4 regions of the Bradyrhizobium sp. PRIMUS42 genome follow, and region 4 is predicted to be linked to each of the others. Evidence: predicted binding sites of a transcription regulator. Region 4 holds the regulator's gene; each other region holds the start of a gene.
What was found. The regulator PhoB, encoded in region 4, activates phosphate uptake and scavenging genes when phosphate is short. The targets are predictions, from matches to a motif close to TGTCATNNANCTGTCAT.

Region 1 (11,425 bases), on a different contig from region 4:
CAAGCGCGGGCCCGCTTCCCACCGACGTTGGGCTACCGCGGCACCATCGCCGGCAATTGCTTCCGCACGGGCACGCCGACCGTCTTTTCACGCGCGCAAGGCGGCGAGTTCTACGGCGACAGCCCCATCCAGAACATGGTCTGCTTTCCGATCAAACTAGGAAAAGGCCGCGAACCGTTTGGGGTCGCTTGCTTCCATAACAATATCCAGGAAAAGGTGTTCTCCTCGGAGGATATGCGCGTTCTGGAAGCCTATACCGACATTCTTGCGCTGGCCCTGCATACGCCGCACCCGGAGCTCCAGCTCGATCGTAACGTCTTCATCGTGCATGGACGGGACGAACGGAGTCGGCAGAAACTGGAATCGATCTTGCGTGACAACAGGGTCAATCCGAAGGTGCTGCTGCGAGAAGACAAGAATGCAGCGACGATCCTGTCGGCGCTGGAGGAACTGATCCGAACGTGCAAGGCAGGCTTCATCCTTGCCACGCCCGACGACGTGGGACGCTTGGGAAAAGCCAACGATGAACTCACGGCGCGCGCGCGCGAGAATGTCATCTTCGAGATGGGGCTACTCTTTGCGAAATTCCGCGCGTTCGACCGAGTGGCCATCCTGCTGAAGAAACCACTGAAGCTGCCATCGGATCTCCACGGGGTCACCTATGAGGAGTTCGATCAGATCGAAGACATCGAAGCCACGATCGTGCGCAAGCTAAGCAACTGGAAATTGCTGAACTGAGAAGGCACCTCTCACGGCGATCGAACCGCTCGGGCTGAACGCGAGAGCGGGTCAGTTCGGGGATTGCCGGTTGTCGACATAGCGGATCGCGATTGGCCGGCCCGCCAGCGCGCCGGCAAGGCCGCTGGTGAACTTCAGCGGCAGACATGCGTTCAACGACGCGTTGATGGCGTCGAGATAGCTCGTGCGGATCTCGGAGGGCACGCCCGCGGTCGCGTATGTGAGGCGCGGCGGGCCGATCAGGCCACCCGCCTTGTTGAAGCTGAAGCGCACCGACATCTGCATGCCCGCGCGAGCCTTGTCAGATGGCGGCGACCAGCAGCTGCGCAGCTCGGCGAAGAGATCGCCGATCGTGTCGAGATCGTGACCTGGCTTGCGGTATTTGGCGCGGTCGGCATCGGGCGGCACGCTCTCGATCGTAAGCTGGAGGTTTTGGCCGTAGGGATAGTCGATCTCGGGAATGCAGGGGCCGGGCTCGAGCGGACTGCAATAGGACGGCGTGCAGGGCCGGCCGTCGAGCACGCTGCACGGCTCGTGCGAGAATGGGATCGGATTGATCTGGCGGGATCGCGTGTCGGCGGCAACCGTCGAAATCGCCAGCAGGAGGAAAACAAGGATGCCGCGCCACATGATGCGAGCCCGCAATGCCACCGAGGGAAAGGTGGCATTGTTGGTGAACGCGTCAAGCCCGCACGCGTTCACATGCTCGCGCTCGACCAGTCCGAGCGCGCCCTACCCCTTCTTCTTGACGTCCTTGACGTTGGTGAACTCGATGCCCTCGGCGCGCTCCTTGGTGTAGCCGAGATAGAACTCGTTCCTCGCCAGATACACGGGATCGCCGTCGACGTCGTCGGCGATGCTGGACGTGTTGGCTGCGAGGAAGGTATCGAGCTTCTTGCGGTCCTCCGAGGAGACCCAGCGCGCCAGCTGGAATTCGCTGACCTCGAACTCGACCGGCAGCGAATATTCCGCCTCCAGCCGCGCCTTCAGCACGTCGAGCTGCAGCGCGCCGACCACCCCGACCAGCGCCGGCGCACCGTCGCGCGGACGGAACACCTGCACCACACCCTCCTCCGACATCTGCTGCAGCGCTTCCTTCAGCTTCTTCGCCTTCATCGCGTCGGTGAGGCGCACGCGGCGGACGATTTCCGGCGCGAAGCTCGGCACGCCGACGAAGTTGAAATCCTCGCCCTCGGTCAGCGTGTCGCCGATGCGCAGCGTGCCGTGATTGGGAATGCCGACGACGTCGCCGGCAAAGGCCTCGTCCGCGACCGAGCGGTCCTGCGCGAAGAAGAATTGCGGGCTCGACAGCGGCATGCTCTTGCCGGTGCGCACGAGCTTGGCCTTCATGCCGCGGCTGAGCTTGCCCGAGCAGAGGCGCGCGAAGGCGATGCGGTCGCGATGGTTCGGATCCATGTTCGCCTGGATCTTGAACACGAAGGCGCTCATGCGCGGATCGGTCGCCTCGACCTTGCGCTGGTCGCTGTCCTGCGCGCGCGGCTCGGGCGCGAACTTGCCGAGTCCTTCCAGGAGGTCGCCGACGCCGAAATTGCGCAGCGCGCTGCCGAAATAGACCGGCGTCAGATGGCCTTCGCGGAACGCGTCGAGCTCGAACGGTTTTGACGCCTCGGTGACGAGTTCGAGCTCGTCCTTGACCGCGGATGCGTCGAGATTGGCGTTGAGCTTGGCAAGCTCCGCGATCTCGATCTGCTGCGCCGCGCCGGTCTTGGCGCCGCCGCCTTCGAGCAGACGCACGCCGCCATTGATGACGTCATAGGTGCCGAGAAAGTCGCGGCCGCGGCCGACCGGCCAGGTCATCGGCGTGGTGTCGAGCGCCAGCGTCTTCTCGATCTCGTCGAGCAGCTCGAACACGTCCCGGCTTTCGCGGTCCATCTTGTTGATGAAGGTGATGATCGGAATATCCCGAAGACGACACACCTCGAACAGCTTTCGGGTGCGCGCTTCGATACCCTTGGCGGCGTCGATCACCATCACGGCGGAATCGACCGCCGTGAGCGTGCGATAGGTGTCTTCCGAAAAGTCCTCGTGGCCCGGCGTGTCCAAGAGATTGAACACGAGCCCCTCGAACTCGAAGGTCATCACCGAGGTCACGACCGAGATACCGCGCTCGCGCTCGATCTTCATCCAGTCCGACCGCGTGTTGCGCCGCTCGCCCTTGGCCTTGACCTGGCCGGCGAGATTGATGGCGCCGCCGAACAGCAGCAGCTTCTCGGTCAGCGTGGTCTTGCCGGCGTCCGGATGCGAGATGATCGCAAAGGTGCGCCGCCGCGCCACTTCAGCGGCAAGCGGGGAACGGGCCGGCGATTCGGCGGTGGTGGTGGCGATGTCGGACATGGCGGGAGCGTGTGGCAGGGAAACTGGGCCTGATCAAGCCTCATTTGGTCATTGCGGAGCCCCCCGGCCAGCCCCATATGGGCCGTGGGAGGGACGGCCCTCCTGCTCATCAGCCTATAGCCGCGGGGACGACCCTGCCTTGAACGGAGGGTCGTCATGGCCTGGAGCATCCTGTTCGTCGCCGGTCTTCTCGAGATTATCTGGGCGATCGGCCTGAAATATACCGAAGGCTTTACCAGGCTTGTTCCGTCCGTCGTCACGCTCGCGGCCATGGCCGGCAGCGTCATCCTGCTCGGACTTGCTCTCAAGTCGCTCCCCGTCGGAACCGCCTATGCTGTCTGGACCGGCATTGGCGCCGTCGGCACCGCGACGCTGGGCATCGTCCTGCTCGGCGAACCGGTCACGGCCCTCCGCCTTGCCAGCATCGCCCTGATCGTCGCCGGGATTGTCGGGCTGAAGCTCGTTACTTGACGAAGATCTTGACCGCCCACCAGGTCAGCGCCGCGACGATGGCCGAGGCGGGGATCGTGATCACCCAGGCGTAGACGATCGAGCTTGCGACGTTCCAGCGGACCGCCGAGACGCGGCGGGCGGCGCCGACGCCGACGATGGCACCGGTGATGGTGTGGGTGGTCGAGACGGGAACCCCGAGATAGGTCGCCATGAACAGGGTCGCGGCGCCTCCGGTCTCGGCGCAAAAGCCCTGCATCGGCGTCAATTTCGTGATGCGCAGGCCCATAGTGCGGACGATGCGCCAGCCACCCATCAGCGTGCCCAGCGCCATCGCCGCCTGGCAGGAGAGCACCACCCAGAACGGCACCGAGAACTCGCTGCCGAGATGGCCCTGCGAGTACAGCAGCACCGCGATGATGCCCATGGTCTTCTGCGCGTCGTTGCCGCCATGGCCGAGCGAATAGAGCGAGGCGGAGGCAAATTGCAGAATACGGAAGGCGCGGTCGACCGCGAATGGCGTCGAGCGCACCGAGGCCCAGGACACGATCGCCACCAGCACCATCGCGAGCAAAAAGCCGATCAGCGGCGACAGCACGATCGCCAGCACCGTCTTGGTCAATCCGCTCCACACCGCGGCAGAAATCCCCGCCTTGGCCATGCCGCCGCCGACGAGCCCGCCGATCAGCGCGTGCGACGATGAGGACGGGATGCCGAGCGCCCAGGTCACGAGGTTCCAGACGATGGCGCCGACCAGCGCCGCGAAGATCACCTGGGCATCGACGATCGCGGGATCGATGATGCCGGTGCCGATGGTCTGGGCGACGTGCAGCCCGAACACCATGAAGGCGACGAAATTGAAGAACGCGGCCCAGATGACCGCGAATTGCGGCCGCAGCACGCGGGTCGAGACGATGGTCGCGATCGAATTGGCGGCGTCATGCAGGCCGTTCAGGAAGTCGAACAGCAGCGCGACGGCGATCAAGCCGACCAAGACGGGAAGACCTAACGCGGCATCCACAGCGCGGCCCCTGTCCTAGACTTGCTCGATGACGATGCTGTTGATCTCGTTCGCAACGTCGTCGAAGCGATCGGCCACCTTCTCGAGGTGGTCGTAGATCTCGACGCCGACGATGAAGTCCATCGCACTGCCGTCGCGATGCTTGAGAAACAGCTCCTTCAGCCCGATGTCGTGGAGATCGTCGACGCGGCCCTCCAGCTTGCCAAGCTCTTCGGTGATGGCGGTCAGCATGGCCACATTCGGGCCGATCGATTGCATCAGCGGCAGCGCACGGCCGACCAGATTGGCGCATTCGATCAGAAGCCCGCCGATCTCGCGCATCGGCGGCTCGAAGGTACGGACCTCGAACAGCATCACGGCCTTGGCGGTCTGCTGCATCTGGTCGATGGCGTCGTCCAGCGACGTGATCAGGTTCTTGATGTCGCCGCGATCGAACGGGGTGATGAAGGTGCGGCGCACCGCCGTCAGCACCTCACGGGTGATGTTGTCGGCGTCGTTCTCGAACTGGTTGACGCGCTGACAATAGACCGGCGTCTCCTCGCCCCCGTTGAGCATGCCCTGGAGCGCGATCGAACCCTGGATCACCGTCTGGGCATGCCGGTCGAACAGGTCGAAGAACCGTTCTTCCTTTGGCAGGAAAGCACGAAACCATCGCATCATGGGGATAGGCTACCGGTTGGAAATGGCCCGGCCCGAGGGGCCGTCATGAACCTGTCATAGACCATTTTCGATCCGCGTGCGTGTCATCTCACGCCCGCGGAGCCGGATCATCCACCGGATTATCGCACCATTGGAATTGGTGCGATATCAATCACTTAAAGGGATCGCCGGAAGTAATGCGCGATTTCACCAATGACGCCGCGGCGGAAGGTGAGCACGCAGACCACGAAGATCGAGCCCTGGATCACCGTCACCCACTGGCCGAAACCGGCGAGATATTGCTGCATGGCGATGATCACGAAGGCGCCGACCACGGGGCCGAAGACGGTGCCGAGGCCACCGACCAGCGTCATCAGCACGACTTCGCCTGACATCGACCAATGGACGTCGGTGAGCGAGGCGTTCTGCGCCACGAATACCTTCAGCGCACCGGCAAAACCGGCCAGCGTTCCCGACAGCACGAAGGCGAGGAACTTGTACTGATCGGTCCGGTAGCCGAGCGAGATCGCCCGCGGCTCGTTCTCGCGGATCGCCTTCAGCACCTCGCCAAACGGCGAGTTGATGATGCGGAAGATCAGCAGGAAGCCGGCGAGGAACCCGACCAGCACGACGTAATAGAGCACCGTCGGCTTGGACAGATCCAAGATGCCGAACATATGTCCCTGCGGGATGCCCTGGATGCCGTCCTCACCATGGGTAAACGGGGCCTGGAGGTAGATGAAGTACAGCAGCTGCGACAGTGCCAGCGTGATCATCGAGAAATAGATGCCCTGGCGACGGATCGAGATAAAGCCGGTGATGATCGAGAGCACGAAAGCCGCGGCGATGCCGACGAGGATGCCGAGTTCGGGCGGCAACGCCCACACCTTCAGCGCATGCGCGCTGCAATAGCCGGCGGTCCCCAGGAACATCGCATGGCCGAATGACAACAGGCCGCCATAGCCGATCAGCAGATTGAAGGCGCAGGCGAGCAGCGCGAAGCACAGCGCCTGCATCACGAAGAACGGGTAGACTCCCGTGAATGGCACCGACGCCAGCAGCAGCGCCATCAGTGTGAACGCGATCAGCTCGTCGCGCATGGCGCGAGGGGTCGCCCGCAGCGTGTCGTCCGTCAGGGTTGTCATATCAGGCCGCCCTTCCCGTCAATCCCGTTGGCTTCACCAAGAGTACCAGCACCATCAACACGAACACGACGGTGTTGGAGGCCTCGGGGTAGAAATACTTGGTCAGACCCTCGATCACGCCGAGCGCGAAGCCGGTGATGATGGAGCCCATGATCGATCCCATGCCGCCGATCACGACCACCGCGAACACGACGATGATGAGATCCGCGCCCATCAGCGGCCGCACCTGGTTGATCGGCGCCGAGAGCACGCCCGCGAGCGCCGCAAGGCCGACGCCGAGGCCGTAAGTGAGCGTGATCATGCGCGGCACGTTGATGCCGAAGGCGCGCACCAGCGTCGGATTTTCGGTGGCGGCACGCAGGTAAGCGCCGAGCTGCGTCTTCTCGATCAGGAACCAGGTCGCGAGACACACCACCAGCGAGAACACGACCACCCAGCCGCGATAGACGGGTAAGAACATGAAGCCGAGGTTCATGCCGCCCTTGAGCTGGTCCGGAATGGCGTAAGGCAGGCCGGACGAGCCGAAATAGTTCTGGAACACGCCCTGCACGATCAGCGCGATGCCGAAGGTCAGGAGCAGGCCGTAGAGGTGATCGAGCCCGGTCAGCCATTGCAGCATGGTCCGTTCCAGGATCATGCCGAAGATGCCGACGATGATGGGCGCCAGCAACAGCGCCCACCAGTAGTTGATGCCGCCGAGGTTGAGGAGGAAATAGGCGACGAAGGCGCCCATCATGTAGACCGCGCCATGGGCGAAATTGATGATGTTGAGCATGCCGAAGATCACGGCAAGCCCGAGACTGAGCAGCGCGTAGAACGAGCCGTTGATCAGTCCCACCAGTAACTGTGCGTAGAGAGCCTGCATCGGGATTAGCTTCCGCCACCAAAATGAAAGCCCGCCAGCGGCACGACCGCGCGGCGGGCCACGAGAGTTACTTCTTCACCAGCGGACAGACGCTCTCGGAGAGCGGCCGGAACGCCTGGTCCGCGGGGACGGTGCCCACCAGCTTGTAGTAGTCCCACGGCCCCTTCGACTCCGAGGGCTTCTTGACCTCGAACAGGTAGGCCGGGTGAATCTTGCGGCCATCGACCCGGATACTGCCCTGGCCGAACAGCGGATCGTCGGTCGGCATCGACTTCATCTTCTCGACCGCCTTGGCGCCGTCATGCGGATTGCCGCCCATCGCCTCCAGCGCCTTGAAGTAATGGATCAGCCCCGAATAGACACCGGCCTGCACCATCGAAGGCATCGCCTTGTTCTTCATGCGCTCGGAAAAGCGCTTGGCGAAGGCGCGCGTTCCGTCGTTGAGATCCCAATAGAAGGTCTCGGTGAAATTGAGCCCTTGCGCCACGTTGAGTCCCAGCGAATGAACATCGGTGATGAACAAGAGCAGTCCGGCAAGCTTCTGCCCGCCGGCAACGATGCCGAACTCGGCGGCCTGCTTGATCGAATTGGTGGTATCGCCGCCGGCATTCGCAAGTCCGACGATCTTCGCCTTCGATGCCTGCGCCTGCAAAAGGAACGAGGAGAAGTCCGACGAATTGAGCGGGTGCTTGACGCTGCCGAGCACCTTGCCGCCGGCCTTTTGCACCACCGCCGTGGTGTCGCGCTCCAGGGCCGCGCCGAACGCATAGTCGGCCGTGAGGAAGTACCAGGTATCGCCGCCGGCCTTCACCAGCGCCTGACCGGTGCTGTTGGCCAGCATGTAGGTGTCATAGACCCAATGGATGGTATTCGGCGAACATTGGGCGTTCGTCAGATCCGAGGTCGCCGCACCTGTGTCGATCAGGATCGAATTCTTCTCCTTGACGACATTGTTGACCGCGAGTGCGACACCGGAGTTCAGCACGTCCATGAAGATGTCGACCTTGTCGACGTCGATCCATTGGCGCGCGATGGTGGTGGCGATATCGGGCTTGTTCTGATGGTCGGCCGAGATCAAGTCTATCTTCCAGCCCTTGGCGGCAAGCCCGGAATCCTCGATCGCCATCTGAGCGGCCAGCGTGGAGCCCGCACCACCGAGGTCGGAATAAAGACCGGAATTATCGGTCAGCACGCCGATCTTGACGGTCTTGTCCTGTGCCGACGCGCCGTTCGCGACGAATCCCAACGCCATGCCGAGAAGAAGTGCAGAAAAACGCTGTTTCATAATTCCCTCCGGGAAATCCACTATTGAATGCGTCGAGGCGTCAGACGCCGAGATAGGTATGCAGCTTGTCCATGTTCGCGGACAGTTCCGAATTCGCAAAACCGTCGATCACCTTGCCGTGCTCGACGATGTAATAGCGGTCGGCCACGGTCGATGCGAACCGGAAGTTTTGCTCGACCAGGAGGATCGTGAAACCCTCCTTCTTGAGCCGCGCAATGGTGTGGCCGATCTGCTGGATGATGACGGGCGCAAGGCCCTCGGTCGGCTCGTCCAGCATCAGGAAACTCGCGCCGGTCCGCAGGATGCGCGCGATCGCCAGCATCTGCTGTTCACCGCCCGACAGCTTGGTGCCCTGGCTGTTGAGCCGCTCCTTCAGGTTCGGGAACAGGTCGAAGATCTGATCGAGCGGCAGTCCGCCTTCACGAACCACCGGCGGCAGCATCAGATTCTCCCGCACGTCGAGACTGGAGAATATCCCCCGCTCTTCCGGGCAGAACGCGATGCCCATGCGCGCGATCTTGTCGGAGGTCGCGCGGATGATCTCCTGGTTGTTGAACTTCACCGAGCCGGCACGCTTGCCGATGATGCCCATGATCGACTTCAGCGTGGTCGTCTTGCCGGCGCCGTTGCGCCCGAGCAGGGTGACGACCTCGCCCGCATTCACGTCGAAATTGATCCCGTGCAGGATGTGGGACTCGCCGTACCAGGCTTCGAGGTTGCGGACCTGAAGGATGTTTCCGCCGGTCGCAGCCTTGGCCGGAGCCTCGGCAATCGCAGTGTCAGGCATGACCGGCTCCCAGATAGGCTTCCTTGACGCGCTCGTCCTTGGTGAGCTCGCTGTAATGGCCTTGCGCCAGCACCTGCCCGCGCGTCAGCACGGTGATGATGTCGGAGAGATTGGCCACGACGCTCAGATTATGCTCGACCATCAGGATGGTATACTTCGCGGAGATACGCTTGATCAGCGCCGCGATCTTGTCGATGTCCTCGTGGCCCATGCCGGCCATCGGCTCGTCCAGCAGCATCATCTCCGGGTCGAGCGCGAGCGTGGTTGCGATCTCCAGTGCACGCTTGCGCCCATAGGGCATCTCGACCGCAGGCGTGTTGGCAAACTCGTTGAGGCCGACATCGTTCAACAATTCGCGCGCGCGATCGTTGAAGCGGTTGAGCACCGACTTGGAGCGCCAGAAATCGAACGAAGAGCCGTGCTGGCGCTGAAGCGCGACACGGACGTTCTCCAGCGCGGTGAGATGCGGAAACACCGCAGAAATCTGGAACGAACGAACAAGCCCCAGGCGCGCCACGTCAGCCGGCGCCATCGCGGTGATGTCCTGCCCCTTGTAAAGGATTTTTCCGGCAGACGGCTTGAGGAACTTGGTCAGAAGATTGAAGCAGGTCGTTTTGCCGGCCCCGTTCGGGCCGATTAACGCATGAATGCTGCCACGGCGAACCTTGAGCGCAACGTCGCGGACGGCGAAGAAGCCCGCGAACTCCTTGGTCAAGCCTTCCGTTTCAAGAATAAACTCATCGGCCAAACAGATTTCCCCCTGCCCGCGCGGCGCGCGTGGCTATCCTTGTTGCTTCGGCTTTCCGGGAGGCCTTGGAGCCTATCCGGAACGCCGCCTCCGAGCGCGGAATATGCCGGAGGTGACGGGGGTTAGGCAAGGCGGAAAGCTGAGCAGATCAGGCCTCCGGCTGGGATACAAATGCTCCCTTAGTCGGAGACGTTTTGAAGTCGTGCCTGCCCGGCCTCCCGGTTCGCGAAAGCACCGGTCATCAAGCCGTCGTTAACGGTCTTTCGTCTGGCGCGCCAGTCTTCATAGAAAATTTTCCCGCAAGCTGGATCATGCGCGGGTTTTGACGTTCCGGGAATATTGTCTTGGATTTCGCAAGCGCCGCTCCTTCCGTCGTCAAGTCGATCAGACAACGTGATCTCCTGAACACGTGGCTGCGACTTTACGCGCGTCAGCAGATCGCGCCGGCGGTCTGGGAGTATCAGCCTGCGCGGCTCGAGGAAGAGCTGTCCGATCTCATCTATTACACGGTGGACGCTGCGACGCCGGCGCCGCGCCTCACCATCCAGAGCGAAAACACGCGCATCTCGCACGCCTATGGACATACCGGCAAGGGTGTTCTGCTCGACGATTATCTCGGGCCGCGACTCGCGCCGTTCGTGGTGCCGATCTATCACGAATGCGTGGCGCGCGGGCTGCCCGTCTACAGCGTTGCTGATGTCGAGGACATCTACGGGCGTATCGTCGCTTATGAACGGCTGCTGCTGCCTTTCCAGACTGACGGCACGGTCTGTCACGTCATCGCCTCGGTCAAGACCTTCTGCGAGGACGGCGGCTTCGAGATCAAGAATCTGATGCGCGGAAATGACGCGCCGCCGCGTCCGAAGCTGCGCGCGGTGATCGACCGCGAGCTGTTTCATCGGGCGCCTGGTCGCATCGCGACGGCCGAATTGGTCGAGTTCGCGGACCAGCCCGGCATCCCCACCGAGATCATCGAGCTGAACTAGCAGTCAGCCCTTCTTGCCGCCGACTTCCTTGGCATAGATGTCCGGCTTGAAGCCGACCAGCAGCTTGCCGCCGATTTCCAGCACCGGCCGCTTGATCATCGATGGTTGTGCCAGCATCAGCGCCAGCGCCTTCTTCTCGCTCAAACCTTCCTTGTCGGAATCGGGGAGTTTCTTGAACGTCGTCCCGGCGCGATTGAGCAGCGTCTCCCAACCGACCTTGTCGCTCCACTGCTTGAGCTTGTCCTTTTCCACACCCGCCGCCTTGTAGTCGTGAAACGCGTAAGGCACGCCATTTGTGTCGAGCCAGGCACGTGCCTTCTTCATGGTGTCGCAGTTCTTGATGCCGTAGATGATGTTGGGCAAGACGTTCCTCGCGCATGGCATATCGTGATGTCCGTGGCGTTGT
Region 2 (5,710 bases), on a different contig from region 4:
TTCGGTCTCGACATCGACCTCGCTGTCTCGCTGCCGGGCCTTGCCCGCGCGGAGGCCGAGGCACTGGTCGAGAAGGCACACCAGGTGTGCCCCTATTCCAACGCCACGCGCGGCAACGTCGACGTTCGCCTGACGGTCGTCTGATCGGAACGGCGGATTGGCTGGCCCGGGATCCCCCTCGGGCCGGCCGCTTCCGTTAGGTTTTGCCATGCCGCGGGATTGACCGGCGGCGGCGCATACGCCCCTACGCACGGGGCCATTGCTGGCGTGCACGAAGCTCGCTAGGCCTGTGATCAAACGTCGACACAGGGAAGCGAAAGCAATGAGTTCTGAAGCCGCCACAGGTGCCATGAGCGGACTGCGCGTCATCGATCTCACGCGCGTGCTCGGCGGTCCCTACTGCACCCAGATCCTCGCCGACCATGGCGCCGACGTGATCAAGGTCGAGCCACCTGCAGGCGACGAGGTGCGCGAATGGGGCCCTCCTTTCCACGAGGAGGACGCGGCCTATTTCATCGGCATCAACCGCAACAAGCGCTCGATCGGTCTCGATCTCGCCTCCGAGGGCGGCCGCATCGTGCTGCTCAAGATGCTGGAGAGCGCCGACGTCCTGATCGAGAATTTCAAGCCGGGCACGCTGGAGAAATGGGGCATCGGCAACGAGGTGCTGCGCGAGAAATTCCCGCGCCTCGTGCATTGCCGGATCTGCGGCTTCGGCGCCGACGGCCCGCGCGGCGGCAATCCCGGCTATGATGCCATCATCCAGGCTATGACCGGCATGATCGCCGCGACCGGCTCGCCCGAGAGCGGACCGATGCGGATCGGCGTGCCGCTGGTCGACATCACCACCGGCCTTTACGCGGCGATCGGCATCCTGATGGCACTGTCGGAGCGGCAGCGCTCCGGCAAGGGCCAGTTCCTGGAGACGACGCTGTACGAGACCGGCCTTGCCATCATGCATCCGCACACCGCGAATTATTTCATGCATGGCAAGCCGCCGTCGCTCACCGGCAACGAGCACCCCAACCTCGTGCCTTACGCGATCTTCCCGACCAAGACCGACGACATCTTCATCGGCGTCGGCAATGACGGCACCTTCCGCAAGCTCGCCAAGGAGATCGGCAAGCCTGAGCTCGGCACCGATCCGCGCTTTGCCCGCAACAAGGACCGCATCGCCAACCGCGAGGCGCTGCGCGCCGAGCTTGCCGCGGTGTTCAGCCAGCACGAGGCCGAGCCGCTGTGCAATCGCCTGCTTGCGGCGGGCCTGCCCGCAGGGCCGGTGCAGAAGATCGATCAGGCATTGACCAACCCGCACACGATCGCGCGCGGGGATATTATCGAGAAGGACTGGTACAAGGGCGTCGCCTCGCCGATCCGGCTCGACCGCAGCAAGCCGAGCCTGCGCCGCCTGCCGCCCAAATTCAGCCAGCACTCGGCGGAAGTGCTCGGCGAGTTCGGCTTCTCCAAGGCCGAGATCGACGCGATGGTCGAGAAGGGCACCGTCTGCGGCCCCGAGCGCAAGCGCTGAGATAAAGACGAAGATCGAGCGTCGGGGCAGGTGCACTCCGTCTCCCGCTTGCGGGAGAGGGAGTCTCTACATGGGACAATCCCCAGAGGAGCGAACCCTCACCCACGCCTTCGGCGCGACCTCTCCCGCAAGCGGGAGAGGTATTCGAACCCGCGGCCTCGGCCAGCCCCACATCATCCAATGCCGCACTGCGGCGCGAGCACGCATGTGCAGCGCGAATGGAGGAGGCTGCCCGCGGCGTCTTCGCCTATTTGACGGCTTCCCTTTTCCCGCGCTTGCCGCTTTCGTTTCGGCCGCTTACACAGTCATGTGAACGTCATATGGCGCTGCTAGCGCAAGCGCTTCTTGAATGACGGGCAAGGGAGGTTTTCTTGATGGCTCTTCGACATTTTGGCACGGCTGCTGCTGTTGCACTCGCGGTTGGTCTCGGCGCTTCGCCGGCTTTGGCCGTGACGGAAATCCAGTGGTGGCACGCGATGACCGGCGCCAACAATGACGTCATCGTCAAGCTCGCCAACGATTTCAACGCCGCGCAGAGCGACTACAAGGTGATCCCCACCTACAAGGGCAACTACGCCGACACCATGAATGCGGGCATCGCGGCGTTCCGCGCCGGCAACGCGCCGCACATCATGCAGGTGTTCGAAGTCGGCACCGCCACCATGATGGCCGCGACCGGCGCCGTGAAGCCGGTCTACAAGCTGATGGCCGACGCCGGCGAGAAGTTCGATCCCAAGATCTACCTGCCCGCCATCACCGGCTACTACTCGACGTCGAAGGGCGAGATGCTGTCGTTTCCCTTCAACTCGTCCTCCACCGTCATGTGGGTCAACCTCGACGAGCTGAAGAAGGCCAATGTCGAGATCCCGAAGACCTGGCCCGAAACGTTCGAGGCCGCCAAGAAGCTGAAGGCTGCCGGTCATGACTCCTGTGGCTTCTCCGGCTCCTGGGTGACCTGGGTCAATCTCGAGCAGCTCTCCGCCTGGCACAACGTGCCGCTCGCCAGCAAGGCCAACGGCCTCGACGGCTTCGACACCGTGCTGGAGTTCAACGGACCGCTCCAGGTCAAGCATCTCGAGAACCTGGTCGAGCTCCAGAAGACCAAGGTCTACGACTATGCCGGCCGTACCAACACCGGCGAAGGCCGCTTCACCTCGGGCGAATGCCCGATCTATCTGACCTCGTCGGCCTTCTTCGGCAACGTCAAGGCGCAGGCCAAGTTCAACTTCACCGCGGTGCCGATGCCCTATTATCCCGAAGCAAAGGGCGCGCCGCAGAACTCGATCATCGGCGGCGCTTCGCTCTGGGTCATGGGCGGCAAGCCGGCCGAGGAATACAAGGGCGTCGCAAAATTCCTGACCTTCCTCTCGGACACCGATCGCCAGGTCTATATCCACAAGGCTTCGGGCTACCTGCCGATCACCAAGGCTGCCTATGAGAAGGCCAAGGCCGAGGGCTTCTACAAGGACCAGCCCTATCTCGAAACCCCGCTGCTCGAGCTGACCAACAAGGAGCCGACCGAGAACTCCCGCGGCCTGCGTCTCGGCAACATGGTGCAGCTCCGCGACGTCTGGTCGGAAGAGATCGAGCAGGCGCTTGCCGGCAAGAAGACCGCCAAGCAGGCGTTGGACGCGGCCGTCGAGCGCGGCAACACGATGCTGCGTCAGTTCGAAAAGACCGCCGTCAAGTGAGACGATCAGCGGCAGGCCGGTGACCCCGGCCTGCCGTTCCGGGGCATCATGCAAAAGCAAGCCATTTTCCAATCGAAGCTGTTGCCTTACGCGCTGGTTGCGCCGCAGCTCGCGATCGTCCTGATTTTCTTCTACTGGCCGGCCCTGCAGGCGGTGATCCAGTCCTTCCTGCTCCAGGATGCCTTCGGTCTCTCGACCACCTTCGTCTGGTTCGACAATTACATCGAGCTCTTGAAGGACCGCGCCTATTTCGAGGCGATCGTGCGGACCTTCTTCTTCTCGTTCGCCATCGCTGTGTCGTCGCTGTCGTTTGCGCTGCTGCTTGCCGTGATGGCGGACAAGCCGCTGCGCGGCTCGACGCTCTACCGGACACTGCTGATCTGGCCCTATGCGGTGGCGCCGCCGGTCGTCGGCGTGCTCTGGATCTTCATGCTGCATCCCTCGCTCGGCGTGCTCTCGCGATATTTGCGCGCCCTCGGCGTCGACTGGAATCCTCTGCTCGACGGCGACCAGGCCGCAGCCCTGATCATCCTCGCCGCCGCCTGGAAGCAGATCTCCTACAACTTCCTGTTCTTCCTCGCCGGCCTGCAAAGCATCCCGCGAAGCGTGCTCGAGGCCGCCGCGATCGACGGCGCCCGTCCGATGCGCCGGTTCTGGACCGTGACCTTCCCGCTGCTGTCGCCGACCATCTTCTTCCTGCTGGTCGTCAACATCGTCTACGCCTTCTTCGACACGTTCGGTATCATCGACACCATGACCCGCGGCGGGCCCGGCACGTCGACGGTCACGCTGGTCTACAAGGTCTATTCCGACGGCCTGCTCGGCGGCAATCTCGGCAGCTCCGCGGCGCAATCGGTGATCTTGATGATCATGGTCATCGTGCTGACCGGAATCCAGTTCCGCTTCGTCGAACGCAAGGTGACCTACTAATGGTCGAGGAAGAGGGCTTTCGCCGCTACGTCGCTCACATCATCCTCTGGATCGGGATCGCGATCGTCGCGTTCCCCGTCTACATCGCGATCGTCGCCTCGACCCAGGACAACGCGCTGATCGCGAACGGGCAGATGTCGCTGCTGCCCGGCGGCCATTTCCTCGAAACCTACTACCAGACCATCTTCGTCGGCACGAGCGGCTCGACCCGCGAGCCGGTCGGCAACATGATGCTGAACTCGCTGGTGATGGCGCTGCTGATCGCGGTCGGCAAGATTGCGATCTCGATCATCTCGGCCTATGCGATCGTGTATTTCCGCTTTCCGTTCCGGATGCCGATCTTCTGGATCATCTTCATCACTTTGATGCTGCCGGTCGAGGTCCGCATCTATCCGACCTACAAGATCGTCGCCGATCTGCACATGCTCGACAGCTATGCCGGCCTGTCATTGCCGCTGATCGCCTCGGCCACGGCGACGCTGCTGTTCCGCCAGTTCTTCATGACCGTGCCGGACGAGCTTCTGGAAGCCTCGCGCATCGACGGCGCCGGCCCCTTCCGCTTCTTCTGGGATACGCTGCTGCCGCTGTCGCGCACCAACATGGCCGCTCTGTTCGTGATCCTGTTCATCCTCGGCTGGAATCAATATCTCTGGCCGCTGCTGATCACCACGCGCGACGACATGCAGACCATCCAGATCGGCATCCGCAAGATGATCACCACCACCGACGCGTTGACCGAATGGCCGATCGTGATGGCGACCGCCGTGCTCGCGATGCTGCCGCCGGTCTTCGTCGTCGTCGTCATGCAGAAATTGTTCGTGCGCGGTCTGGTCGAGACGGAAAAGTGAAGATGGCGAATAGTGAATGGCGAGTGGCGAATGGGGTCGCTGCGTCTGCCTTGCGTATTACACGTTCCCCATTCGCCACTCCCTATTCGCTACTCGCCGGTGCAACCCATGGCTAACGTCACCCTGCGCAACGTCCGCAAGACCTATCCCGGCGGCTTCGAGGCCATCAAGGGCGTCGACGTCGATGTCGGCGACGGACAGTTCTGCGTGCTGGTCGGCCCCTCCGGCTGCGGCAAGTCCACGCTGCTGCGCATGGTCGCGGGGCTCGAAACGGTCACCGGCGGCGAGATCGACATCGGCGGCCGGATCGTCAACCAGGTCGAGCCCGCCGATCGCGACATCGCGATGGTGTTCCAGAACTACGCGCTGTATCCGCATATGAGCGTCTACAACAACATGGCCTACGGTCTGCGCAACCGCGGCATGGCAGAAGCCGAAATCAAGACCCGCGTCGAGGAAGCCGCGCGCGTGCTCGAATTGTCGCCGATGCTGGAGCGCAAGCCGCGCCAGCTCTCAGGCGGCCAGCGTCAGCGCGTCGCCATGGGCCGCGCCATCGTGCGCCAGCCGAAGGTGTTCCTGTTCGACGAGCCGCTCTCGAATCTCGACGCCAAGCTGCGCATCGCAATGCGCGTCGAGATCCGCAAATTGCAGCGCCGGCTCAACACCACGTCGATCTACGTCACCCACGACCAGCTCGAGGCGATGACGCTCGC
Region 3 (7,367 bases), on a different contig from region 4:
CGCCTCGTTTCAAGTCACTCAAAGCCGGGCCTCAGGAAAACTTGGGGTAGCGCATGGGAATTTTTGGCTCGCGATTGCTGCGGCACGATTGTGGCTGTGGCGGTGCGGTTAGAAAGCTTCTATAAGCCCGGAACTACTTGATGCAGCAACTCAACCTGCCCCTGCAAGCGGCCCAGCCTGATACGCTGACGGTGTCAAGATACCCTGCCGGGTATAACTAACCATTGGGATTTCCTACATGACCTCGCTCGACAGCTTCAAATGCAAAAAGACCCTCAAGGTCGGCGCCAAGACCTATGTCTATTACAGCCTGCCCACGGCCGAGAAGAATGGTCTGAAGGGAATTTCCAAACTTCCCTATTCGATGAAGGTCCTGCTCGAGAATCTGCTGCGCAACGAGGACGGGCGTTCGGTCAAGAAAGAGGACATCGTCGCCGTCTCGAAATGGCTGCGCAAGAAATCGCTGGAGCATGAGATCGCTTTCCGCCCGGCGCGCGTGCTGATGCAGGACTTCACCGGCGTGCCCGCGGTGGTGGACCTTGCCGCGATGCGCAACGCGATGCAGAAGCTCGGCGGCGATGCTGAGAAGATCAATCCGCTGGTGCCGGTCGATCTCGTCATTGACCACTCCGTGATCGTGAACTTCTTCGGCGACAACAAGGCTTTCGGCAAGAACGTCGCCGAGGAATACAAGCAGAACCAGGAACGCTACGAGTTCCTGAAGTGGGGCCAGAAGGCGTTCACGAACTTCTCCGTCGTGCCGCCCGGTACCGGCATCTGCCACCAGGTCAATCTCGAATATCTCTCCCAGACGGTCTGGACCAAGAAGGAGAAGATGACGGTCGGCAAGAAGACCGGCACCTTCGAGGTCGCCTATCCCGATTCGCTGGTCGGCACCGATTCCCACACCACCATGGTCAACGGTCTCGCCGTGCTCGGCTGGGGCGTCGGCGGCATCGAGGCGGAAGCCTGCATGCTCGGCCAGCCGCTGTCGATGCTGCTGCCCAACGTCGTCGGCTTCAAGCTCAAAGGCGCGATGAAGGAAGGCGTCACCGCGACCGACCTCGTGCTGACTGTGACGCAGATGCTGCGCAAGCTCGGCGTCGTCGGCAAGTTCGTCGAGTTCTTCGGCCCCGGCCTCGACAATCTCTCCGTCGCCGACAAGGCGACCATCGCCAACATGGCGCCCGAATACGGCGCGACCTGCGGCTTCTTCCCGGTCGATGCCGCCGCGATCGATTATCTCAAGACGTCGGGGCGCGCCGCGCCGCGCGTCGCGCTGGTGCAGGCCTATGCCAAGGCGCAAGGGCTGTTCCGCACCGCCAAGTCGGCCGATCCGGTGTTCACGGAAACGCTGACGCTCGACCTTGCCGACGTCGTGCCGTCGATGGCCGGTCCGAAGCGTCCTGAAGGCCGCATCGCGCTGCCGTCGGTTGCCGAAGGCTTTTCGCTTGCGCTCGGCACCGAGTACAAGAAGGGCGAAGAGCCGGCGAAGCGCTTTGCCGTCGAAGGCAAGAATTTCGAGATCGGCCATGGCGACGTCGTCATCGCCGCCATCACCTCCTGCACCAACACCTCGAACCCGAGCGTGCTGATCGGTGCCGGCCTGCTGGCGCGTAATGCCGCCGCGAAGGGCCTGAAAGCAAAACCGTGGGTGAAGACCTCGCTCGCCCCGGGCAGTCAGGTCGTCGCGGGCTATCTCGCCGATTCCGGTCTGCAGAAGGATCTCGACAAGGTCGGCTTTAACCTGGTCGGCTTCGGCTGCACCACCTGCATCGGCAATTCCGGTCCGCTGCCTGAGGAGATCTCGAAGTCGATCAACGACAACGGCATCGTCGCGGCTGCCGTGCTCTCCGGCAACCGCAACTTCGAAGGCCGTGTCTCGCCGGACGTGCAGGCGAACTATCTGGCGTCGCCGCCGCTGGTCGTCGCCCACGCGCTCGCGGGCAGCGTCACCAAGAACCTCGCGGTCGAGCCGATCGGCGAGGGCAAGGACGGCAAGCCGGTGTATCTCAAGGACATCTGGCCGACGACCAAGGAGATCAACGCCTTCATGAAGAAGTTCGTGACCGCGTCGATCTTCAAGAAGAAGTATGCCGACGTGTTCAAGGGCGACGCCAACTGGCGCAAGATCAAGACCGTCGAGAGCGAGACCTATCGCTGGAACATGTCTTCGACCTACGTGCAGAACCCGCCTTATTTCGACGGCATGAAGAAGGAGCCGGAGCCGGTCACCGACATCGTCGAGGCGCGCATCCTCGCCATGTTCGGCGACAAGATCACCACCGACCACATCTCGCCGGCCGGCTCGATCAAGCTCACCTCGCCCGCGGGCAAATATCTCAGCGAGCATCAGGTGCGCCCCGCCGACTTCAACCAGTACGGCACGCGCCGCGGCAATCATGAAGTGATGATGCGCGGCACCTTCGCCAACATCCGCATCAAGAACTTCATGCTCAAGGGCGCCGACGGCAACATTCCGGAAGGTGGCCTCACCAAGCACTGGCCCGACGGCGAGCAGATGTCGATCTACGACGCCGCGATGAAGTACCAGCAGGAGCAGGTGCCGCTGGTGGTGTTCGCCGGTGCCGAATACGGCAACGGCTCCTCGCGCGACTGGGCTGCCAAGGGCACGCGGCTGCTCGGCGTGCGCGCCGTGATCTGCCAGAGCTTCGAGCGCATCCATCGCTCCAACTTGGTCGGCATGGGCGTGTTGCCGCTGACGTTCGAGGAAGGTACCTCCTGGTCGTCGCTCGGCCTCAAGGGCGACGAGAAGGTCACGCTGCGCGGCCTCGTCGGCGAACTGAAGCCCCGCCAGAAGCTGACCGCGGAGATCGTCTCCGGAGACGGCTCGTTGCAGCGCGTTTCGCTGCTTTGCCGCATCGATACGCTGGACGAGCTCGACTACTACCGCAACGGCGGTATCCTGCACTACGTGCTGCGCAAGCTCGCGGCCTAAGCGCGGATTTGTGAACGGTGGCTCACTGCGAAGTGAGTAGAAGGTTAAACGAAGGCGGCCTATCACAAGGCCGCCTTCGTGCGTTTGCGGCATGCTCTAGATGGGCCCGCCCGGCGGAAAACCTCCCTTTGGACGGTTTGCCTGGGCGGTCGAGTGTGTCGCGCCCCGTAAGACTACGGTGACCATCCGGCGATAAGATCTCCCTTCCCACGAGCAATGGTGTGCGGCGTTCGACATGACAACAATGACGGCTTCTCATCTGGTTTCACGTTGGTCCGGTGCCCTCTGGTCGGGCGCTATCGGCATCTGTGCGATCGTCGCTGTCATCCGTCCTGCGCAGGCTGATCCCCGCGCCGTTGTCGAATTGTTTACTTCGCAGGGCTGCTCCTCATGTCCGCCCGCCGACCAGATCATCGGCGATCTCTCCAAAGACCCGTCGATCATCGCGCTGAGCATGCCGATCGATTATTGGGACTATCTGGGTTGGAAGGACACGCTGGCGGATTCGCGCTTCTCTGCACGCCAGCGTGCCTATTCGCGCATGCGCGGCGACCGTGAGGTCTATACGCCGCAGGTCGTGGTCAACGGCTCGACTCACGTCATCGGCAGCGACCGTACCGGTATCGAGAATGCCATCGGCAAGACCGACAAGGGCGCCGGCGTGATGAGCGTGCCGGTGACGATGTCGCTCGCGGGCAAGCAGATCAACGTGTCGGTGGCCGCGAGCAACGAGCCGGCAGCCTCGCATGGCGAGGTCTGGATCTGTTCGATCGCCAAGTCGGTACCGATCGCGATCACTCGCGGCGAGAATCGCGGGCAGCAGGTCACCTATCACAACGTGGTGCGCAACCTGCTCAAGGTTGGTGACTGGACCGGGCGTTCGGAAAGCTGGACGGTGCCGATCGAGAACCTCACGCGCGACGGCGTCGACGGCGCGGTGGTCTACGTCCAGGATGGCAGCCGTGAGAAGCCCGGCCCGATGCTGGGCGCGGCGTACACGTCGCTGCACTGATTCGAATTTCTCTCTAGCGCTACGCCCGTTCTAACTCCTCATGGTGAGGAGGCGCGTTGGCGCGTCTCGAACCATGAAAGGCCCGCGCTGATGCAGCGTCGCCTTTCATCCTTCGAGACGCGCGCAAGAGCGCGCTCCTCAAGATGAGGAGAGCGAGTCTTCGCGCGGATGTTTGGAGAGAAGGTCGGTCGCGGCCGGAAACATTCCGACACAAACAAAAAAGGACCAACTTGCGTTGGTCCTCCTTGTTGCGCGTACAGACCCGATCCTGTTCGACCCCGGGGGGCTGGGGGCTGAGGAATCCGGAACCGAAAGGACCGGGTCAACGCACATGAGTCTTTTCGCAATGCAGGGCGGCAGTCGCTGGGCGGAAAAGCGGCGAGAGTATGATTCCTGCTAACGATCCCGTGACGGTTTGCCGCGAGGAAGTTCCACTCCTGCGTGTGCGCCAATTCCAATAAGTTGAGCAGGCGAGTTCCATCAAGAGCCTTGCGGCGGGGAACGGTTGGCGCAATCATATCACTGTCATGATCCGCGGCTCCGGGGACGGTTTTCGCGGAGGCGATCATGCCATGCGACGAGGAGGCGCGCTTCCCATGAGTCTGTCGGAGGATGCTGATCCGAGCGAGCAGCGCGCGGCGGCGCGTCCTGTCGCAGCCAGCGCCCAGCAGCCGAACCGGGTCACCTTCAACCGGCTCGAGCTGCACCGCATTCTCAATCTTTACGGCCGCATGGTCGCCGACGGCGAGTGGCGCGATTATGCCATCGACTTCCTCAGGGATCGCGCCGTGTTCTCGGTCTATCGCCGTGCCTCGGAAGTGCCGATCTATCGCATCGAGAAGGATCCGCGGCTGGCGCGCAAGCAGGGCATGTACAGCGTGATCTCGGCGACGGGCTTGATCCTGCGCCGCGGCCACGAGCTGGAGCGCGTGCTGCTGGTGATCGATCGGAAACTGGCGGTGGTCTAGCCACGCGTCCGGTGCCGTAGGATGGGCAAAAGCGCAACGCGCCGTGCCCACGTCCTTTCTCGATCGCCGCAAATCGTGGGCACGCTACGCTTTGCCCACCCTGCGGCAGCGATGATGAGACGAGGTCTTCGTAGCCCGGATGAGCGAAGCGACATCCGGGACCCTTCTTGCACCGTTCCCGGGTATCGCTGCGCTCACCCGGGCTACGGGAGCTGACCGACCCTACTTCCCCGGCACCGTGCTCGCGCCCTCGCCGAGGTCGCGCTGCATCATCACCGTGTCCAGCCAGCGGCCGAATTTCAGCCCGACACTGGGATGCGTGCCGATCATCTTGAAGCCGCCTTTGGTGTGCACGCCGATCGAGCCGGCATTGGCGGAATCGCCGATCACCGCGATCATCTGGCGGAAGCCGCGCGCCTCGCATTCGGTGATCAGCCGCTCCAGCAGCAACGAGCCGACGCCGCGACGGTGGAAGGAGGGGTCGAGATAGATCGAGTTCTCGACCGTGAAGCGATAGGCCGGCCGCGGCCGGTAGGCGCCGGCATAGGCATAGCCCGCGACGCGTCCGTCGAGGATGGCGACGAAATAGGGATAGCCGCCGTCGACCAGCGCGCGATAGCGGCGCGTCATCTCCGAGAGTTCTGGCGGCTCCAGCTCGAACGTCGCGGTGCCCTCGCGGACGGCCTGCTGGTAGATGGCGGTGATGGCGGGAAGGTCGGCCTCGGTGGTGGGCCTGATTTCAGGTGCGGACATGGGTGCGAGATTAGAGCCTTCCCGCGGGCGCTGGAAGGGGCAACGACGCATCCACATGCTCCGTCATTGCGACGAGGCAATCCAGAGATGCGCCCGCGGAGGCGCTCTGGATTGCTTCGCTGCGCTCGCAATGGTGGTGTTTGTGGGGGCAGCCGGCCCCCAAACAAAAACCCCGGCCTTTCGGCCGGGGTTCATGCCGTTCACTCGGTTGATCGCTTAGTCGCGCTGGCCGAGGAGCTGCAGTAGCAGCGTGAACAGGTTGATGAAGTTCAGGTACAGCGACAGCGCGCCGGTGATGGCCGCACGCTCCGCGATCTCACCGCCGGCCGAAGCGTAGCCGTAGATGTAGTCGTTCTTCAGCCGCTGGGTGTCCCAGGCGGTGAGGCCCGCGAACACCAGCACGCCGACCACCGACACGATGAACTGCAGCATCGAGCTCGCCAGGAACAGGTTCACCAGGCTCGCGATGATGATGCCGATCAGGCCCATGAACAGGAACGAGCCCATCCCGGTCAGGTCACGCTTGGTGGTGTAGCCGTAGAGGCTGAGCGCGCCGAAGGTCGCCGCGGTGATGAAGAACACCCGAACGATCGAGGTGTGCGTGAACACCAGGAAGATCGACGACAGCGAGATGCCCATCAGCGCCGCGAATACCCAGAACAGGATCTGGGCGGTCGAGGGCGCGAGACGGTTGATGCCCGCCGAGATCACGAACACCATGGCGAGCGGGGCGAGCATGAACAGCCACTTCAGCGGGCTGACGAACATCGCGTAGCCGAACGGCGTCAGGAACAGCTTGCCGACGCGGACGGCGTCCGCGGTCGGCACGTCCGTCACGGCAGCCATGTAGACGCCGAGCGCGGCAAGGCCGGTGATGGCCAGGCCAATGCTCATGTAGTTGTAGATGCGCAGCATATAGGCGCGCAGGCCGGCATCGACCGTCGCGGCGTCAACACGCCCGGCGGCCCTGCCGAAAGGAGAAGCGTAGTTACGGTCTAGGTCCGACATGGTCGAATTCCCGTTGGTTGGTCCGGTCCGGCATGAGGGTCGCCACGCCGCCGGTTCGTCAAATTCTATCTCGGATACCGACGCCAACCGACTAAATTTTGGCTAACAATCGGGGCTCCGAACCCATTCGATATGTGGGAAACTAACACATTCGCTGCAACCTTCCACGCGCGGCTGAATGTCGCCCTTGGCGGCAATCCTGACGCGAGCCTGACGAGCGGTGTGGTTAATTGCGGAAACCGGGGGGATTCCGCCCGGCTTTATCCTCCGCTTCAATTTGTCACAAATTCCGCAACACCGTGGCGGGCTTTTTGTTCAACGCCAGCAGCGTGCCGGCAAGCCCGAGCCCGACCGTGACGACCAGGGCGGCCGCCACCACGCCCGCCGCGCTGCCGGCCTGCCAGACGAAGCTCAGCGTCATCAGCCGAGTCACGATCATCCAGGCCGCGATGCTGCCGGAGATCACGCCGAACAATGCGGTGGCGAGCCCGATCAGGAGATATTCGAGCGCATAGGCCCCCAGCAGCCGCAGCCGCGTCGCGCCCAGCGTCTTCAGGATCACCGCATCGTAGACCCGGTGGCGATGGCCGGCGGCGAGCGCCCCGCCCAGCACCAGGATCGCCGAGATCAGGGTCACGGCGCTGGCGCCGCGAATGGCCAGCGCCAG
Region 4 (7,511 bases):
CTCGTCGAATGCGAGCAGCAGGCCCTTGTCGTCGCAAAGCTGGCGCAACGCCTTGAGGAAAGAAGGCGTCGCCGAGCGCACGCCGCCCTCGCCCTGGATCGGCTCGATCAGGATGCCGGCGGTGTCGGGGCCGATCGCCTTCTTCACGGCTTCGAGGTCGCCATGCGGGACCTGGTCGAAACCGTCCATCGGCGGGCCGAAACCTTCGAGATATTTTGCAGAGCCGGTCGCGGCGAGCGTTGCCAGGGTGCGGCCATGGAAGGCGCCTTCGAAGGTGATGATGCGGTAGCGCTCGGGATGCCCCTTGGAGAAGTGATGATGGCGGACCAGCTTGATCACACCCTCCAGCGCTTCAGCGCCGGAATTGCAGAAGAACACGAAGTCCGCGAAGCTCTCATTGCACAGGCGCACGGCGAGCTTCTCGCCGTCCGGGCTCTGAAACAGGTTCGACATGTGCCAGAGCCTGGTCGCCTGCTCCTGCAGCGCCTTGATCAGATGCGGGTGGCAATGGCCGAGCGCATTCACAGCGACGCCCGAGGTGAAATCGAGATAGCGATCGCCATTGGTCGCGATCAGCCAGCAGCCTTCGCCGCGTTCGAAACCGAGGTCGGCCCTGGCGAAAACGGGGAGCAAATGCGGCGCTGCGCTGTTAGTCATGACGATCACTTGAATGTTGCGGACGGTGTGACGCGTGCATTGCGCAACGCACCATTGACCGGCCCGGAAAACGAAACGTGCCGCCTTTTAAGGGCGGCACGCAGGACTATCTTATGCTTGGCAAGACGGGTGTCAATGCCGCCCGGAAAGCCTCGGGAAACGCTGAATCCGTAGTCTTGCGGTGCCGATTTTGCGGGTTTTCACCACGGAACATGTGGAAGCGAGTCGGCGGACTCTTGCGCGGGAGTCACGCCATATTGTAGCGTTTGGATTGTCAGATACGACATCTCGTGCAGCGGTTCTGATCCCAAGAGTCCTCTTGTACCGGCGTAAACGTTCGGGCGTCAGTCACGCGCCCGGCGAGCCTTAAGGGATTCTGACGGCACGGGTTTTTGAAGGCTTAGGCATTCGCTGCAAGGCCCCAGGATGGCTGGCCGGCAGCGAGGGAAAGGGTGCAATGACGGTTTTGACCTGGTCCGATGATCGCGTCGAGCAGCTGAAAAAGCTCTGGGAGGCCGGACTTTCGGCCAGCCAGATCGCAGCAGAGCTCGGCAATGTGACCCGCAATGCCGTGATCGGCAAAGTGCACAGGCTCGGTCTGTCCGGCCGCGCCAAGAGCCCTTCATCGGCAGCGCCCCGGCCGCGCAAGGCGCGTCCCGCGCAGCACATGATGCGGGTGACCCGCCCCATTGCGCGCGGCAACACCGCGCTGGCGCAGGCCTTCGAGGTCGAGGTGGAGGCAGAACCGGTCACCTACGACAACGTGGTGCCGATGAGCCAGAGGTTGTCGCTGCTGGAGCTGAACGAGGCGACCTGCCACTGGCCGGTCGGCGATCCCTCGAGCCCGGATTTCTTCTTCTGCGGCGGCAAGGCGCTCTCCGGCCTGCCCTATTGCGCCCAGCACTCGCGCGTGGCGTATCAGCCCGCAGCGGACCGTCGTCGTGCACCGGCCAAGCCGGGCCCGCGGTGAGTTAGCGAATTAGTTGACTAAGGACGGCGCTGTCACGTGATGACGGCTCCAATTACTCGATGTCATCCCCGCCTAGTGCGCAATTTCGCACGGGGCGCGGGGATCCATAACCACAGGGCGCAATTGTTGCGCGAGATGGTCACTCCGAGTCTTCGCCAAACCACGTCCTGTGGTTATCGCGACGAGCGCAAGCGCTTGCGCGGAGGTCCCGGGCTCGCGCTGCGCGCGCCCCGGGAAGACACTGAGTGTGTCGCCGCAGCTCGCCAAACACCAGCCCGCAAACCTTACGTCTGCTCAGCCTTCGCGAAGCGATCGTCCAGCGCATAACCCGCGCCGCGGACGGTGCGGATCGGGTCCTGCTCGCGGCCGAGATTGAGCAGCTTGCGCAGGCGGCCGATATGGACGTCGACGGTGCGCTCGTCGATGTAGATGTCGCGGCCCCAGACGCTGTCGAGCAGCTGCTCGCGCGAGAACACGCGGCCGGGATGCTCCAGGAAGAACTCCAGCAGCCGATATTCGGTGGGGCCGAGATCGATCGGCCGGCCCGAGCGCGCGACGCGACGCTTGTCGCGATCGAGCTCGATGTCGCCATAGGCGAGCACGGTGGCGAGCCGCTCGGGGCTGGCGCGCCTGAGCAGCCCCTTCACGCGCGCCAAGAGCTCCGGCACCGAGAACGGCTTGACGATGTAGTCGTCGGCGCCGGTCGCAAGACCACGTACACGCTCGCTCTCCTCGCCGCGCGCGGTGAGCATGATGATCGGCAGCTGCTTGGTCTCGGGACGGGTGCGCAGGCGGCGGCACAGCTCGATGCCTGACAGGCCGGGCAGCATCCAGTCGAGCACGATCAGGTCGGGAATGTGCTCCTTGAGGCGGGTGTCGGCGTCGTCGCCGCGCATGACCGTCTCGACGTCATAGCCGTCGCCTTCGAGGTTGTAGCGAAGAAGCTCGGTGAGAGCTTCCTCGTCCTCAACCACCATAATGCGTGCGCCCATGGTGTCGTCGCTCCTTGAGGTCTTCAGCTATTCGGGATCGTCGTGGCGAAGGTGGTCATGTCGCCCTTCGGCCGCTTGTCGGTGATCGCCTGGCCCTCGATCATGTAGAACACGGTCTCGGCGATGTTGGTGGCGTGGTCGCCGATCCGCTCGATGTTCTTGGCGCAGAACATCAGATGGATGCAGAACGAGATGTTGCGCGGATCCTCCATCATGTAGGTGAGGAGCTCGCGGAACAGCGAGGTGCAGATCGCGTCGACTTCCTCGTCGCCCTTCCACACCGCCATCGCCGCCGGCAGATCGTGCGCGGCATAGGCGTCCAGCACCGACTTGACCTGCTGCTGCACGAGGTCGGTCATGTGCTCCAGGCCGCGGAACAGCTTCAGCGGATGGAAGTCGGTCTCCAGCGCGGCGACCCGCTTGCCCATGTTCTTGGCGAGGTCGCCGATCCGCTCGAGGTCGGTCGCAACGCGCATGGCGCCGACGATCTCGCGCAGATCGACCGCCATCGGCTGGCGGCGGGCGATGGTGAGCACGGCGCGTTCCTCGATGCGTTTCTGCAGCGCGTCGAGCTCGGCGTCGATGGTGACGACGCGCTGGCCGAGCGCGACGTCGCGGCGGATCAGCGCGTCGACGGATTCGACGATCATGCGCTCGGCGATGCCGCCCATCTCGGCGACCAGGCGGGTGAGCTCCTGGAGGTCGGTGTCGAAAGCCTTGGCGGTATGTTCAGTACCCATGTTCCGTCTCCTCAGCCGAACCGGCCGGTGATGTAATCCTGCGTGCGCCGGTCGGTCGGCGACGTGAAGATCTTGCTGGTGTCGTCGAACTCGATCAGCTCGCCGAGATACATGAAGGCGGTCTTGTCGGAGACGCGCGCCGCCTGCTGCATGTTGTGGGTGACGATCGCGATCGTGTAGTTCTCGGACAGTTCCTGGATCAGCTCCTCGACCTTGGCGGTCGAGATCGGATCGAGTGCCGAGCAGGGCTCGTCGAACAGGATCACCTCGGGCCGCACCGCGACGGTGCGCGCGATGCAGAGGCGCTGCTGCTGACCGCCGGAGAGCGACAGGCCGGAGGCGTTGAGCTTGTCCTTGACCTCGTTCCAGAGCGCGCCGCCGCGCAGCGCCTTCTCGACGCGGTCATCCATCTCGGACCTCGAGATCTTCTCGTAGAGGCGGATGCCGAACGCGATGTTCTCGTAGATCGTCATCGGGAACGGCGTCGGCTTCTGGAACACCATGCCGACCCGGGCGCGCAGCAGATTGAGGTCGAGCCTGGGGTCGAGGATGTTGGTCTGGTCGAGCATCAGCTGGCCGGTGGCGCGCTGGCCCGGATAAAGATCATACATCCGGTTGAAGATGCGCAGCAGGGTCGACTTGCCGCAACCGGACGGGCCGATGAAGGCCGTGACGCGGTTGGCGCCGAGCGTCAGGTTGATGTTCTTCAGCGCGTGGTGCTCGCCGTAATAGAAGTTGAGGTTGCGCGCGGTGACCTTGGCCGGTGCCTCGGGCAGCGGCTGCGAGCCGGGATGAACGGTCGGCGCGCTCACGGAAACAGACATTTCGCTCATTTTGCAGTCCTCTCGGCGCCGATGATGCGCGCGCCAATGTTCAGGGCAAGCACGGTCAGGGTGATCAGCAGCGCGCCGCTCCAGGCGAGCTGCTTCCAATAGGCGTAGGGGCTCTGGACGAAATTGTTGATGGTGACCGGCAGGTTGGCCATCGTCTTGTCCAGGCCGAGGCTGAAGAACTGGTTCGACAGCGCTGTGAACAGCAGCGGCGCGGTTTCGCCGGCGACGCGGGCGGTGGCGAGCAGCACGCCGGTGATGAGGCCCGAGCGCGCCGCGCGATAGGCGATGCGCTTGATCACCAGCGAACGCGGAAGGCCCAATGCGCTGGCGGCTTCCCGCAGCGGATTCGGCACCAGCAGCAGCATGTCCTCCGTGGTGCGCACCACCACCGGGATGACGATGACCGCGAGAGCCAGCGCGCCTGCGATCGCCGAGAAGCCGCGCATCGGTACCACCACCGCGCCATAGATGAACAGGCCGATGATGATCGAGGGCGCCGAGAGCAGGATGTCGTTGATGAAGCGGATCACCGAGGTCAGCTTGTCGTTGCGGCCGTACTCGGCGAGATAGGTGCCGGCGAACAGGCCGAGCGGCGCGCCGATGCCGACGCCGAGGACGGTCATGATGATCGAGCCGACGATGGCGTTGCGCAGGCCGCCCTCGGTCGAGCCGGGCGGCGGCGTGTCGGCGGTGAAGACCTGGAGATTCAGACCAGCGAGGCCGTTGTAGAGCAGCGTGGCCAGGATCAGCGCGAGCCAGGTGACGCCGAAGGCGGCCGCGGCGATGCAGAGCCCACGGATGACGAAGTCCTTGCGGCGGCGGCGCGAATAGATCGGATTGAGAGCCATGACGTTAGTTCCCCGCCTTCTTGTCCAACCGCATCAGCATCAGCCGCGCGGCGGCCAGCACGAAGAACGTCAGCACGAACAGCAACAGGCCGAGCAGGATCAGGCCGGACTGGTGCAGGCCGTCGCTCTCGGCGAACTCGGAGGCGATCGCCGCCGAGATCGTCGTCCCTGGCGCGAAGATCGAGGAGGAGATGCGGAACGAATTGCCGATGATGAAGGTCACCGCCATGGTCTCGCCGAGCGCGCGGCCCAGCGCCAGCATGACGCCGCCGATGATGCCGACCCGGGTGTAGGGGATCACCACGCTGCGCACGACTTCCCAGGTGGTGCAGCCGACGCCGTAGGCGGCCTCCTTCAGCACCGGCGGCACCGTCTTGAACACGTCGACCGAGATTGAGGTGATGAAGGGCAGCACCATGATGGCAAGGATCAGCGCGGCATTGAACGTGCTGAGATAGGACGGGGGACCTGCGAAGATCGCGCCCAGCACGGGGACGCCGTCGAAAATCCTGATCATGAAGGGCTGGAAGGTGTTGGCCAGGAACGGGCCCAGCACGAAGAAGCCCCACATGCCGTAGATGATCGAGGGAATGCCGGCGAGCAGCTCGATCGCCATGCCGATCGGGCGGCGCAGCCATTGCGGGCAGAGCTCGGTGAGGAAGATCGCAATGCCGAGACCGACGGGAATGGCGATCAGCATCGCGATGAAGGAGGTGACGAGCGTGCCGTACATCGGCCCGAGCGCGCCGAGCACGGGCGGATCGGCCGACGGCGCCCAGCGCTGCGTCCACAGGAAGGAAAGGCCGTATTCCCTGATCGCCGGGAACGCACCGACGATCAGCGAGATGATGATGCCGCCGAGGATCAACAGCACCGAGATCGCGGACAGCCGCGTGATCCAGTAGAAGGTGACGTCGCCGAGCTTGAACGCGCTCAAGGCCTTGGCGCGGTCATACGGTCCGGCGTCGTCGATGATATCGCTCTGAACGGCCATTTCTGCCACGCCGATCCCCTGTGCCCATTTTTATATACGCTTGTTCTTGGTCGCGTGCCCCGGATGCGACGCTGCGCCGATCCGGGGCCTGGTTCTTGGCGGGCCCGGCTCAGCGGGCAGCGTTTCACGCTGCCGCGTCCGGGACACGAGAGCCGTTTCTTAGCTCTTGATCTCGGCAGCCCAGGTCTTCTCGATCAGCTGGACGACGCTGTCCGGCATCGGGATGTAGTCGAGCTCCTCGGCCGCCTTGCCGCCGCTCTTGAAGGCCCAGCGGAAGAACTTGATGGCTTCCTGCGAGGCCGCCTTGTCGGTGGCGGACTTGTGCATCAGGATGAAGGTCGCCGCGGTGATCGGCCAGGACTTCTCGCCGGGCTGGTCGGTCAGGATGACGTAGTAGCCGGGCGCCTTGGCCCAGTCGGCGTTGGAGGCGGCCGCCTGGAACGCTTCGACGGTCGGCTGCACCGGCTTGCCGGCCTTGTTGACGAGACCGGTGTAGGTCAGCTTGTTCTGCTTGGCATAGGCGTACTCGACGTAGCCGATCGAGTTCTTGGTCTGGCTGATGTTGCCCGACACGCCTTCGTTGCCCTTGGCGCCGACGCCGACCGGCCACTCGACCGCAGTGCCCTCACCGACCTTGCTCTTCCAGTCCGCGCTGGCCTTGGAGAGGTAGTTGGTGAAGTTGAAGGTGGTGCCCGAACCGTCCGAGCGGCGGACCACGGTGATCGCCTCCGAGGGCAGCTTCGCGTTCGGATTGAGCTTCTTGATCGCGGCGTCGTCCCACTTGGTGATCTTGCCGAGATAGATGCTGGCCAGGGTCTCGCCGTCGAACACCAGTTCGCCGGGCTTCACGCCCTCGAGGTTGACGACGGGAACGATGGCGCCCATCACCATCGGCCACTGGACGAGGCCGTCCTTCTCGAGCTGCTCGGCCTTGAGCGGCGCATCGCTGGCGCCGAAGGTCACGGTCTTGGCCTGGATCTGCTTGATGCCGCCGCCGGAGCCGATCGACTGGTAGTTCAGACCGTTGCCGGTCTCCTTCTTGTAGGCGTCAGCCCACTTCGAATAGATCGGGAACGGGAACGTCGCGCCTGCACCGGTGATGTCGGCAGCAAAGGCCGCCGTCGCCGACGCGGCGACCACGCCGGCAGCGACGATCGTTTTGAGGAAATTCATGCTGGTCTCCATACAGGGGAGCGAAGCGCCATCAGCGCCCGATCGCGCTCCCCACGCCGCCCGTTTAGGAGCGGTCGGCTGTGCTTTTACGAAGGTTTCGTGACAGCCGGATGACACCATCAAGCGATTGAAATCGCTTGATTATTAGATCTGAGCCGGGGCCTTCGCCTGGGGAAAACAAGCGCTGAAAGTGGCGCCCTGTCTTGGCACGCTTTCGATCAAAAGCCGGCCGCGATGGCGATTAAGAATATGTTTCACCAACGATAATCCGAGCCCGGTCCCGCCTTGCGAGCGGCTGTCGCCG

Region 1: the regulator PhoB is predicted to act here: its motif matches at 5,266-5,282, upstream of MOV75_RS08740 (DUF47 domain-containing protein).
Region 2: the regulator PhoB is predicted to act here: its motif matches at 1,832-1,848, upstream of ugpB (sn-glycerol-3-phosphate ABC transporter substrate-binding protein UgpB).
Region 3: the regulator PhoB is predicted to act here: its motif matches at 4,484-4,500, upstream of MOV75_RS19350 (DUF2794 domain-containing protein).

The regions. Positions count from the first base shown of each region.
Region 1 covers NZ_JALBGZ010000065.1:1,020-12,444, reverse strand. Annotated here, with positions in the region: gene MOV75_RS08765 (TIR domain-containing protein) at 1-738, shown strand, start outside; gene MOV75_RS08760 (hypothetical protein) at 790-1,368, opposite strand; gene MOV75_RS08755 (peptide chain release factor 3) at 1,471-3,093, opposite strand; gene sugE (quaternary ammonium compound efflux SMR transporter SugE) at 3,250-3,564, shown strand; gene MOV75_RS08745 (inorganic phosphate transporter) at 3,557-4,564, opposite strand; gene MOV75_RS08740 (DUF47 domain-containing protein) at 4,580-5,224, opposite strand; gene MOV75_RS08735 (branched-chain amino acid ABC transporter permease) at 5,380-6,348, opposite strand; gene MOV75_RS08730 (branched-chain amino acid ABC transporter permease) at 6,350-7,213, opposite strand; gene MOV75_RS08725 (ABC transporter substrate-binding protein) at 7,281-8,498, opposite strand; gene MOV75_RS08720 (ABC transporter ATP-binding protein) at 8,539-9,285, opposite strand; gene MOV75_RS08715 (ABC transporter ATP-binding protein) at 9,278-10,033, opposite strand; gene MOV75_RS08710 (hypothetical protein) at 10,378-11,019, shown strand; gene MOV75_RS08705 (ArsC family reductase) at 11,023-11,382, opposite strand.
Region 2 covers NZ_JALBGZ010000376.1:222-5,931, forward strand. Annotated here, with positions in the region: partial or broken gene MOV75_RS23870 (organic hydroperoxide resistance protein) at 1-144, shown strand, start outside; gene MOV75_RS23875 (CaiB/BaiF CoA-transferase family protein) at 323-1,528, shown strand; gene ugpB (sn-glycerol-3-phosphate ABC transporter substrate-binding protein UgpB) at 1,903-3,219, shown strand; gene ugpA (sn-glycerol-3-phosphate ABC transporter permease UgpA) at 3,268-4,149, shown strand; gene ugpE (sn-glycerol-3-phosphate ABC transporter permease UgpE) at 4,149-4,997, shown strand; partial or broken gene MOV75_RS23895 (sn-glycerol-3-phosphate import ATP-binding protein UgpC) at 5,106-5,710, shown strand, end outside.
Region 3 covers NZ_JALBGZ010000251.1:783-8,149, reverse strand. Annotated here, with positions in the region: gene acnA (aconitate hydratase AcnA) at 239-2,959, shown strand; gene MOV75_RS19355 (thioredoxin family protein) at 3,195-3,971, shown strand; gene MOV75_RS19350 (DUF2794 domain-containing protein) at 4,568-4,939, shown strand; gene MOV75_RS19345 (GNAT family N-acetyltransferase) at 5,162-5,692, opposite strand; gene MOV75_RS19340 (Bax inhibitor-1/YccA family protein) at 5,909-6,700, opposite strand; partial or broken gene MOV75_RS19335 (ABC transporter permease) at 6,981-7,367, opposite strand, start outside.
Region 4 covers NZ_JALBGZ010000243.1:122-7,632, forward strand. Annotated here, with positions in the region: partial or broken gene MOV75_RS18920 (aspartate aminotransferase family protein) at 1-657, opposite strand, end outside; gene MOV75_RS18925 (GcrA family cell cycle regulator) at 1,115-1,627, shown strand; gene phoB (phosphate regulon transcriptional regulator PhoB) at 1,912-2,619, opposite strand; gene phoU (phosphate signaling complex protein PhoU) at 2,643-3,359, opposite strand; gene pstB (phosphate ABC transporter ATP-binding protein PstB) at 3,371-4,192, opposite strand; gene pstA (phosphate ABC transporter permease PstA) at 4,189-5,040, opposite strand; gene pstC (phosphate ABC transporter permease subunit PstC) at 5,045-6,034, opposite strand; gene pstS (phosphate ABC transporter substrate-binding protein PstS) at 6,194-7,207, opposite strand; partial or broken gene MOV75_RS18960 (ATP-binding protein) at 7,352-7,511, opposite strand, start outside.